3 regions of the Citrobacter sp. KH_055_1 genome follow, and region 1 is predicted to be linked to each of the others. Evidence: riboswitches for the same ligand, from Rfam matches in the RefSeq annotation. Region 1 holds a riboswitch; each other region holds the start of a gene.
The links. Region 1 has a riboswitch for cobalamin ahead of AC3ITF_RS08700 (cobyrinic acid a,c-diamide synthase CobB). Riboswitches for the same ligand answer to the same signal wherever they lie in the genome.
Positions count from the first base shown of each region.

Region 2: it holds a riboswitch for cobalamin, as region 1 does, so the genes downstream of both, AC3ITF_RS09340 (ABC transporter substrate-binding protein) here and AC3ITF_RS08700 (cobyrinic acid a,c-diamide synthase CobB) in region 1, are expected to answer to the same signal.
Region 3: it holds a riboswitch for cobalamin, as region 1 does, so the genes downstream of both, btuB (TonB-dependent vitamin B12 receptor BtuB) here and AC3ITF_RS08700 (cobyrinic acid a,c-diamide synthase CobB) in region 1, are expected to answer to the same signal.

Region 1 is NZ_CM174473.1:1,878,242-1,881,523, reverse strand. Features, by position in the region: gene AC3ITF_RS08700 (cobyrinic acid a,c-diamide synthase CobB) at 1-1,260, opposite strand, end outside; cobalamin riboswitch at 1,349-1,523, opposite strand; gene pocR (transcriptional regulator PocR) at 1,855-2,766, opposite strand; gene pduF (propanediol diffusion facilitator PduF) at 2,971-3,282, opposite strand, start outside.
Region 2 is NZ_CM174473.1:2,006,989-2,010,270, reverse strand. Features, by position in the region: gene dauA (C4-dicarboxylic acid transporter DauA) at 1-483, shown strand, start outside; gene AC3ITF_RS09345 (GNAT family N-acetyltransferase) at 590-1,132, shown strand; cobalamin riboswitch at 1,349-1,575, shown strand; gene AC3ITF_RS09340 (ABC transporter substrate-binding protein) at 1,777-2,829, shown strand; gene AC3ITF_RS09335 (FecCD family ABC transporter permease) at 2,895-3,282, shown strand, end outside.
Region 3 is NZ_CM174473.1:4,509,965-4,513,246, forward strand. Features, by position in the region: gene murI (glutamate racemase) at 1-210, opposite strand, end outside; gene btuB (TonB-dependent vitamin B12 receptor BtuB) at 155-1,993, opposite strand; cobalamin riboswitch at 2,059-2,254, opposite strand; gene trmA (tRNA (uridine(54)-C5)-methyltransferase TrmA) at 2,370-3,282, shown strand, end outside.

The DNA.
Region 1 (3,282 bases):
TAACGTTTCGCCATCGCGAACTTTGCGACAGCTCATCACGGCCTGGGTTTGAGGGGTAAAATCGGAATAGTGAAATTCATGTCCGCGCAGCACGTCACCGGGCGCAGCGAGTAAGGTTTGTTGTTCGGCCTGCGCTTCACAATAGCCAAATCGGGTCAGACGTTTGCCCATTTTGCTGTGACCGGGAATAATATCCCCCATCGGCCAGATATCGCCGTTGCTGTCTTCCAGCGAACTCCCCAGGTACATCAGACCACCGCACTCCGCGTAAATCGCCACACCGCGCTGATGAGCCGCACGCAGTTGCGCCAGCATGGTGGAATTTTGGGCAAGCCCGGCAGCGTGCAGCTCAGGGTATCCGCCCCCTAGCCAGATCATCTGGCAATCAGGGAGACGGCTGTCGTGTAGCGGGCTGAAACGGACAATATTGAGGCCCGTGCGCGCCAGTAGCGTAATGTTATCCGGATAGTAGAAGTTGAATGCTTCGTCATCAGCAATGGCAAGCGTCAGTCCAGCTCCGGCATCGGAGGCAGGAAGCGCGGGCCATTCGCCCACCGGTGGGGTGTCTAACTGGCTTAAGGCCAGCAGCGCGTCGATATCTAACGTTTGCTCAAGCGTTGTAGCAAATTCCTGCCACGGCAACTGATTGACGATTGATTCCCGCGCGGTCACCAGTCCCAGATGACGCTCAGGGAGCGCCACGCCATCCACGCGGGGAACATAGCCCAATACAGGTATCGAACAGTAGCGTTCGATGGCGACTTTAAGTAGCTGGTAATGCGTTTCGCTGTTTACCCGGTTAACAATCACGCCAGCAATGTTCAGCGTTGGATCAAAATGCTGGAATCCCATCACCGTGGCAGCAATTGACGTTGAGACGGCTTTACCGTCCACCAGCAAAATGACCGGACAGCCCAGCTGCTTCGCCATCGCGGCGGAACTGCAGTAATTGGGGTCCGTACCATAACCGTCATACAACCCCATAACGCCTTCGATGACGGCGATATCCGCATGCTGCATATGTTCGCAAAATAAGGCGTTCAGCGTGGAAGTGGGGAGCATGAAGCTATCAAGATTGCGGGAGGCTGTGCCAGATACGGCGGTATGCCAGCCGGTATCCAGATAATCAGGACCGACTTTGCAAGGCTGGACGCGCAAACCGCGTTTTTTCAGCAGACTCAACAAGCCCAGCGTTACCGTGGTTTTACCACAGCCGCTTCCGGTACCTGCAAGAACAAACGCGCGAAAATTGGCCGCCATACCCTGATCCTGTTCAGGGTGGTAGGGGTGTAGAGATACCCAGTCTTTCGACTGTATGCATCTGAGCAACCCACTTCCCACCGAAGTTGTTGGTAGTCACTGACAGGCAGGTCTTCTGGCTTAGCGTCATTCTCACCCGTCCTTCCCAATCTCGCGATCAGTGGTCTATACGGGGTCGTCAGCATCACAGCAGCGGGGGCTGCGGGGGATTCTCACCCCCTTCCCTACCACAAACGTGGTAAACCTGTCAGCTCAGGAGCAAATTCTATTAAGCTCCAGGCATGAGATGAATTAACACACCTCATGACAAAAATTCATTTAAATATCTTTTACGCTCATTCAGCCAATGTTATGGCGTCATTCAGCTTATTCTTAAGTTTGCATTCCGTATGAAAGCTTCAATTAATAATAAAGAAAGTCATTCACACAGACACTGTATCTCATCACAAAAATAAAAACTGGTGCAGTTTATCCTTCAGACACTATTACTTTGTTGCGCTATGACAATTTATTGTCTTCTATCCTTATTTTTCATTTTATAATGACGGACATACAATACGATATCAAAAATCGGCAATAGCAAAATATTGCTATTTATGCTGACTCTTCGGACGAAACAACACTAATTTGCTGGCGAAAAGCCTGCGGCGTCACCTGGTATGTCTGGCGGAAAACTTTGCAAAAATAACTGGTTTGCGAAAAGCCTAAATTTCGCGCAATACTGGCAATACTCCAGTCACTATGACAAAGCAACTCTTTAGCACTTGCCATTCGCTGTTGGTTTACCCAGGCATTAAAACCGATCCCCTGATATTTTTTGAACAGCTTGCTGAAATAGTACGGACTGAGATAAACATGCGAAGCCACCTCCTCGAGGCGAAGCTCATCCGACAAATGTGCGTCGATATAGCGCAACGCTTTTTTCATTTTACTGTCATGAGGAGTCGGGCTACGGGTTGGACGCACCGACTCTGACTGCTGTGTACTGTCTTTAATGACAACGAAATTCAATTGTTTTTTAAGGCAATTTTCAACAATCAACTTCAACAAATCTGCAGAGGCGATGACGCGAGAATAGTCCATTTCCGGAACATTACGAAATTCATTGAGCAGTTCGGGATCGGCTTGCCAGCGATCATCGACACTCAAAATATCAACCAGGCCTACGTCATTGCTTAAGCGCACCTGACCGCATAAAACAAAACCAACCAAGTGGCCTGCAATCACCAAAGGGATAGAAAAATCGGTAAGGCCGGCATGACAGCGATAAATACACGGCTGGTCTGATTTTGATGCTTCAAGGCCCCCACAACGATCGCTCATACGGCATCGCGTGCTGTGTTGCGGGTGCTGGCGCATCAACTGGCAGAAAGGGGTAAAATTAAAGAGTTCAGAAATTTCATCACCGTGAATATTGACAACCACAACGGCCAGACTGGTGGCCTGTGCAAAATCCTGTGCGATTTTATTAATGAGTTCTGAGTTCAGGGCGCTCGCAGAAATCATGATAAAACCTCTCAGTTAATTTATTGTTATAAATAAAAACACATTATTTACATTCACTTTTCATCTCGCTATTAGACGCAATGATAAAAGGTGTTAATGGACCATAACAAAAGTCTCCCATTGTGGGGAGACTTTTTAAGCTGTTCAGGAAACCGGATCACGAAATCAGTTTTTGCATTTCAGAAATAAACAATTTCCATGAAGCTAGTTCTCATTTTCCTCCAGCTTACAAGTATTACACGGTAAATTTTTGCCAATAAAGTAACGATAAATTGCTGCCCCGGCGCACGCACCGATGATCGGTGCCACAATCGGGACGATAAAGTATGGGATATCGCGTCCCCCCGTCATCGCAACATCTCCCCATCCGGCAAACCAGGCAAACAACTTAGGACCAAAATCACGCGCCGGATTCATGGCAAATCCTGTGAGCGGACCTGTTGATGCACCGATGACGGCAACCAGAATACCAATCAGCAATGGCGCGAGAGGACCTTTAGGCACCCCATTGCCATC
Region 2 (3,282 bases), 130 kb from region 1:
CTGCGTCACGCACCGAAAGACGACATCATCGTGATGCTGATGTGTATGTCGCTGACCGTACTGTTCGATATGGTAATCGCCATCAGCGTCGGTATCGTCCTTGCCTCGCTGCTGTTTATGCGCCGCATTGCGCGCATGACGCGCCTGGCACCGGTTAACGTAGACGTACCGGACGATGTGCTGGTGCTGCGCGTGATTGGCCCGCTGTTCTTTGCCGCAGCGGAGGGATTGTTTACCGATCTCGAAACGCGTATTACAGGCAAGCGCATCGTGGTACTGAAGTGGGATGCCGTCCCGGTACTGGATGCCGGTGGTCTGGACGCCTTCCAGCGTTTTGTTAAACGACTGCCGGAAGGCTGTGAATTACGTATCAGTAATCTGGAGTTCCAACCGCTACGCACCATGGCGCGTGCGGGTATCCAACCCATCCCCGGCCGTCTGGCGTTCTTCCCGAACCGTGACGCCGCACTGGCTGATATTTAACGTTTAGTGATGGCCGGCAGGCTTTGCTTGTCGGTCACTCTTCACTTCTGCAATCCCCGCTGAGTTGCTATTATCATTTCCCCTACTCCTGATAATACCCACAACAATGAACCCTAATGCTACGTATACCTTTCGCGAAATTACCGAGTCGGATATTCCCGCCGTTCAGTCATTTATTATCCGTCATTTAAATCTCTATTTTCAGGCTAACAGGCCCACTCCACGTCCTGACGAAGACATATTAGATTTACGTTCACACTACCTGCACCACCCCCGAAATCTACTGCTCGGCGCGTGGGATGCACACCAGCAACTTATCGCTACGCTGGCAGTGTGTCAGTACGATGACAGAATCATGGCATTGCGCGGGCGCTATGATTTAGCCAACACCGCAGAAATTTGCCGCTGTTACGTGGAACAGGAACACCGCCGTCGAGGTATAGGCCGCCAACTTATGACGCTGGCAGAAGCATATTGTCAGCGTCAGCAATATAAAACGCTCTACTTGCATACCCATCATTTTTTACCCGGCGGCTATCAGTTTTGGTGCAACAATCACTTTAACGTGTTCCTTGATGAAGGTGGCGAGCAACAAATTGTCCATATGGAAAAACACATTGAAAAATGTGATGTGGCGCAGATTATTTAATAAGCGTGTATTTCTCGCTATTCATTTTATTCTTTTTCAACGCCACATCGTTAATTGATCAACATCAAATAATTCTCATTTAATTTACCAAATATTTATTATCTTCGGCACATCACAATGAAGCATTAAAGATTAACCACATGATTTAAAAGGAATTAAAAATGACAATTAAATACTACCTACTTATTACAGCGGTTGACGCAATATTAGCATACCGATACAGTCCGCTCCGACAGTATTTCAAAGCGCAGTCATGCTTTTGAAACGGAATATGGTGCGGATGATTTCTCTCTTATGCCATAGCTGCCCCCGCAACTGTAAGCGGATGCTGAATATCTCTGTGTAGTGATGATTCACTACAGGTCACTGTAAAATATTTTTATGGGAAGGCCGATATTCTGATTACCGTAAGCCAGGAGACCTACTGTCATGGTTTTATACATTGAGTGGACGGGATGGTCCATGGGGTGATTTATTTGACGAATGAACAAAATTGATTCCTGATCAAACTGGCAACAATATGTTTTATTTTCATATTATTTTGCCTGAATGTCATGATGAAATGTCATCTATCGTCATGCGCCTGTCCCGCGAAATAAATAATGACCAGACGCTGAAGCGCTGGCATCAACGGGACAATGATAATGTATTCTGTTTTTACCTCTGCTTATTGCAAATATTCACTTCTGGCGCTGACCGGCGCGGCACTCTTCCTGACCAGTAATATGGCGACGGCAGCAAAGACGCAATATCCGCTGACTATCAAAAACTGTGGTCGAGATATTACCTTTAATAAAGCCCCGCAGCGCGTGATCACAGTGGGTCAGAACAGCACTGAAATCCTCTATTCTTTGGGTCTGGCCGATCGCGTTGTAGGCACATCGCTGTGGTTTGGCCCGGTTCCTGAACAGTACAAAGCGGCGAATGACAAGATTGCAGTCATCGCGCAAAACATACCCAGCTTTGAAGGCATTATCGCCAAAAAACCAGACCTGGTTGCCAGCCAGTTTGAATGGCAGATTGGCCCCGCGGGGACGGTTGCCTCTTATGAACAATTCAGTGAACTCAACGTTCCGGTTTATACCGCCCCTGCCGATTGTGCAAAAGACAATGAAGACGGCGGCGATGGTGTGCGTAAAGGCATGTTTGATATCGCCATGGTCTACCAGGAAGTTGCCGATCTGGCCAAAATCTTCGATGTGCAGGACAAGGGCGATGAGCTGATAGCCAGCCTCAAAGCCCGCGAGGCCGCAGCCAAAACGAAGATCACCGGCATGGAGAATAACGTTTCTGCCGTCTTCTGGTTCTCCAGCGCCGATCTGCAGCTTGATCCGTATGTTGCCGGTAAATTTGGCCCCGCCGCGTGGATCGCACAAACCCTCGGGGTAAAAAATGTCATTGATTCTGCGGAAGAGTGGCCGACTGTCGGCTGGGAAACCATTGCCAAAGCCAGTCCATCGGTGATTGTTCTCGGCGAGATGGGCCGTCGCCGTTTCCCGGCGGATGACTGGAAAGTCAAAATGGAATACCTCAAGTCTGACCCGGTTACCCGTCTTATCCCGGCGGTGAAAGACAACCACCTGCCGGTGATTGATGTCCAGACCATGAATGCGGGCATCAGAACCCTTGACGGGCTGGAAAAACTCGCCGATGCGCTGGTGCAATACGGTCTGGCACACCCGCAGGCCACTCATTAATCCTCGTCGCGCGTGATGTCATGCACGGGCATCACGCGCTTTCGCACTCAGGAAAGCCATCAACAATGAGCGAATTACGCAGGACGCGTCGGGCGATGAGTCAGTTTACCCAGCGAACGCTGCTGCACAGCCTGTGGGTCAGCGTGGTGATGTGCGGGGTGCTGCTGGCGGGGATCTCCATCGGTGAGACGTTTATCCCGTGGCAGCATGTCACCCACACGCTGGCAAACCACCTGTTTGGCAGCCAATATCCGGTAGACGCGCTGGATGCTGGGATCATCTGGAACTACCGCCTGACCCGTGCGCTGGTCTCTGCATGCTGCGGTGCCTGTCTGGCCGTTTCCGGCGTGGTGCTGCAATCACTACTGCGTAATGCGCTGGCCGAACCTTATCTGCTGGGGATCTCGGCCGGGGCATCGACGGGAGCGGTGCTGATCGCGCTGACCGGGCTGG
Region 3 (3,282 bases), 2.1 Mb from region 1:
CTCGACAATAAATTCCTCGCTCTTCTCTCCATAAGGAAAGGCAACGTTATCGAAAGCGTATATATAGTGGAGATCCGGCAAGAGGTTGCGGATCTCATTGTAGACCGACAACCCACCGACGCCGGAATCAAACACCAGCACGGTGGGACGTGGATCAGAAAGTGTAGCTGCCAGACAAGGTGTATTCCCGTCCTGCAGTTGGGTAGCCATAAACTGTCTCGTAATCTTTATCGAACAGGTTGGCGATTTTACCACGAACTGTCAGCTGTGAGGTGATCGGATATGACACCGCCAGATCCCACAAACTCACTCCACCCAATTTTACCGGCTGGTTAGTGACATAGTCCTTGTCATATCGTGTTCCCAGATATTGATACGTCAGGCCCCAGTCAAAATCATAGACCTGCCAATCGAGCTGATACTTCACCTGCTGTTTTGAACGGCGGGCCAGCGGCTTGTCCGTAATCGCATTACGCGCATCGACATAGTCATAGCTCAGCGTATGCGCCAGCGGACCCGTATCGAAACTCGCCGTCGCTTCAACGCCTTTAATCCGCACTTTCCCTTCGTTATAGTATTTCAGAGTGTGGGGGTCATAATCGATCATGTTATCGATATCGTTGCGATATCCTGACAAACGCCAGTTTACATCCGCCGTTAACCCTTCAAACGCCCCTTCCCACTGCTTGCTCTCTTCAGGATCAAGGTTTGCATTGCCATACATACCGTACAGCTGCCCCAGATTAGGTGCTTTATAAGAGGTGCCATAAGAAGCAATGAAACGATAGCCGTCAATGAACGCCCATCCGGCGCTGGTTTGCCATGTGCCATGCCGACCAAACTGGGAGTTGTCGTCACTGCGCGCCGCGCCTTCGAAGGTGAAGTCGCCAAGCTGTTGCAACCCGGTCAGATAAATACCGGTATTACGCTGATCGTAACCGTCCGTAACATACCCGGTGCCTGGCTCTGTGGTTTGCTTTTGCCAGTCGACGCCAGCGCCCACATTGCCGTGGCCAACCACCATACTGTTTGACCACTGCACGTTATATTGCTTCATCTCATCCAGGGTTGCCGAGGAGTCGTAGCGACCATAGTCCGGGTCATAGTTGTAGTCTTTGCTATGGCTGTAGCTGGAAACCAGTTGTGATTGGATTTGCTCGCCATTAAAGCGCAGTCCGGCATCCCAGCTTTGGCTATAGAGCTTACGGGTATCGACTAACGGCGTGCCTGGATAGTAGTAAGAATCATAATTGGTGCGGTTATCATAGCCATAGCCGCGCACAAACCCGCTCCAGGTGTCGGAGAAGTTATGTTCCAGTGCGCCGTACAGCGTCTTACTTAAAAAACCATCTTTATCGGGCTGCGCTTGCTCACCAGTGCTACCGTAGGCGACAACGTCAAAACCTTTGGTATAGGCATAATCCCCCATCAGCGTCACGCGCGTATTCTCACCGAGCTGTTGCTGCGTCGAGATGTCGTAATTCTGATAACCATTACTGCCCACACCGGCGGTCAATTCCGTCCCCGGTTTTTCTCGCGTGGTAATGATATTCACCACACCGCCGATCGCATCAGAACCATAAACAGCGGAACGCGGCCCACGAATGTATTCAATACGTTGCACCAGTGATACCGGGAACTGGCTGAGATCGGCGGCACCACTCACCCCAGCTAAATTCAGGCGCACGCCGTCAATCAGCACCAGTACATGGCTGGCGTTGGTCCCACGAATAGAAATAGACGAATTTTGTCCCATACCACCGTATTGCGCGATATCGACACCCGGCAGGCGGCGAAGAACGTCATTCACAGAGGTAGATTGCCAGCGATCGATTTCCTGGCGCGTAACAACGGTGATGGGAGCAAGCACTGCACTAAGGGGTTGCTGAAAACGGTTAGCCGTAACGACGAGAGTATCCGGGCTAGCATCCTGCGCCCAACCAGAAAATGCCGCGACGGAAAGTGCCGTCAGCAGCAATGATTTTTTGATCATTGTAAAGCATCCACAATATAAGAAGGATGCCGCAGGTCCCACCGATAGTACGCGATGATGAAAACCAGATGCGACGTTAGCCGGCAGGTCTTCGGGCTTGGAAGGTTATTCAATATAGCGAATAAAAAGAAATGAAGACTTCCCACCCAAAGGCAGTGTCTGCTTACGCTCTCATTTCACCTTTCCTTACCGCTGCGCGTCAGCTCCAGATTTACACTGGATTCCCTTTTAACTCACAGGACCGGAACGCGGATGCTACAGTTTGTTATTACCGACTGTCCAGACTGCGTATCACAATATTAGAAATCATCAATAACTGGACATCTACTGAGCAATCCCTACAATCCCCGCGTACTTTTATTTTTCAGGACGCATCATGACCCCCGAACACCTCCCGACAGAACAGTATGACGCGCAGCTAGCCGATAAAGTGGCTCGTTTACAGAGCTTAATGACGCCATTTACTGATCAGGCTCCGGAAGTGTTTCGCTCGCCGGTCAGTCATTACCGCATGCGCGCTGAATTCCGCCTGTGGCATGACGGTGACGACCTGTATCACATCATGTTTGAAAGCCAGACCAAAAGCCGTATTCGCGTCGACAGCTTTCCGGCAGCCAGCGAACTCATCAACACGCTGATGACAGCCATGATTGACGGCGTTCGTCACAATCACGTCCTGCGTCATAAATTGTTCCAGATTGATTACCTCACCACCATGAGCAATCAGGCGGTGGTATCCATGCTGTACCATAAAAAGTTAGATGACGAATGGCGTCAGGAAGCCGAAGCACTGCGGGATGCGCTACGCGCGCAAAACCTGAATGTGCATCTGATTGGCCGGGCGACCAAAACCAAAATCGCGTTGGATCAAGATTACATCGATGAACGTTTGCCGGTTGCGGGTAAAGAGATTATCTACCGCCAGGTTGAGAACAGCTTCACGCAGCCGAATGCCGCCATGAACATTCAGATGCTGGAATGGGCGATTGATGTCACCAAAGATTCGCAGGGCGACCTGCTTGAATTGTACTGTGGCAATGGCAACTTCTCGTTAGCGCTGGCGCAGAACTTCAACCGCGTACTGGCCACTGAAATCGCTAAACCGTCCGTGGCTGCCGCGCAGTACAATATTGCGGCTAACCATATTGATAACGTGCAAATTATTCGTATGGCTGCAGAAGAGTTTACTCAGGCGATGAATGGGGTGCGCGAGTTCAACCGTTTACAGGGCGTCGACCTGAAGAGTTACCAGTGTGAAACCATTTTTGTTGATCCACCGCGCAGCGGCC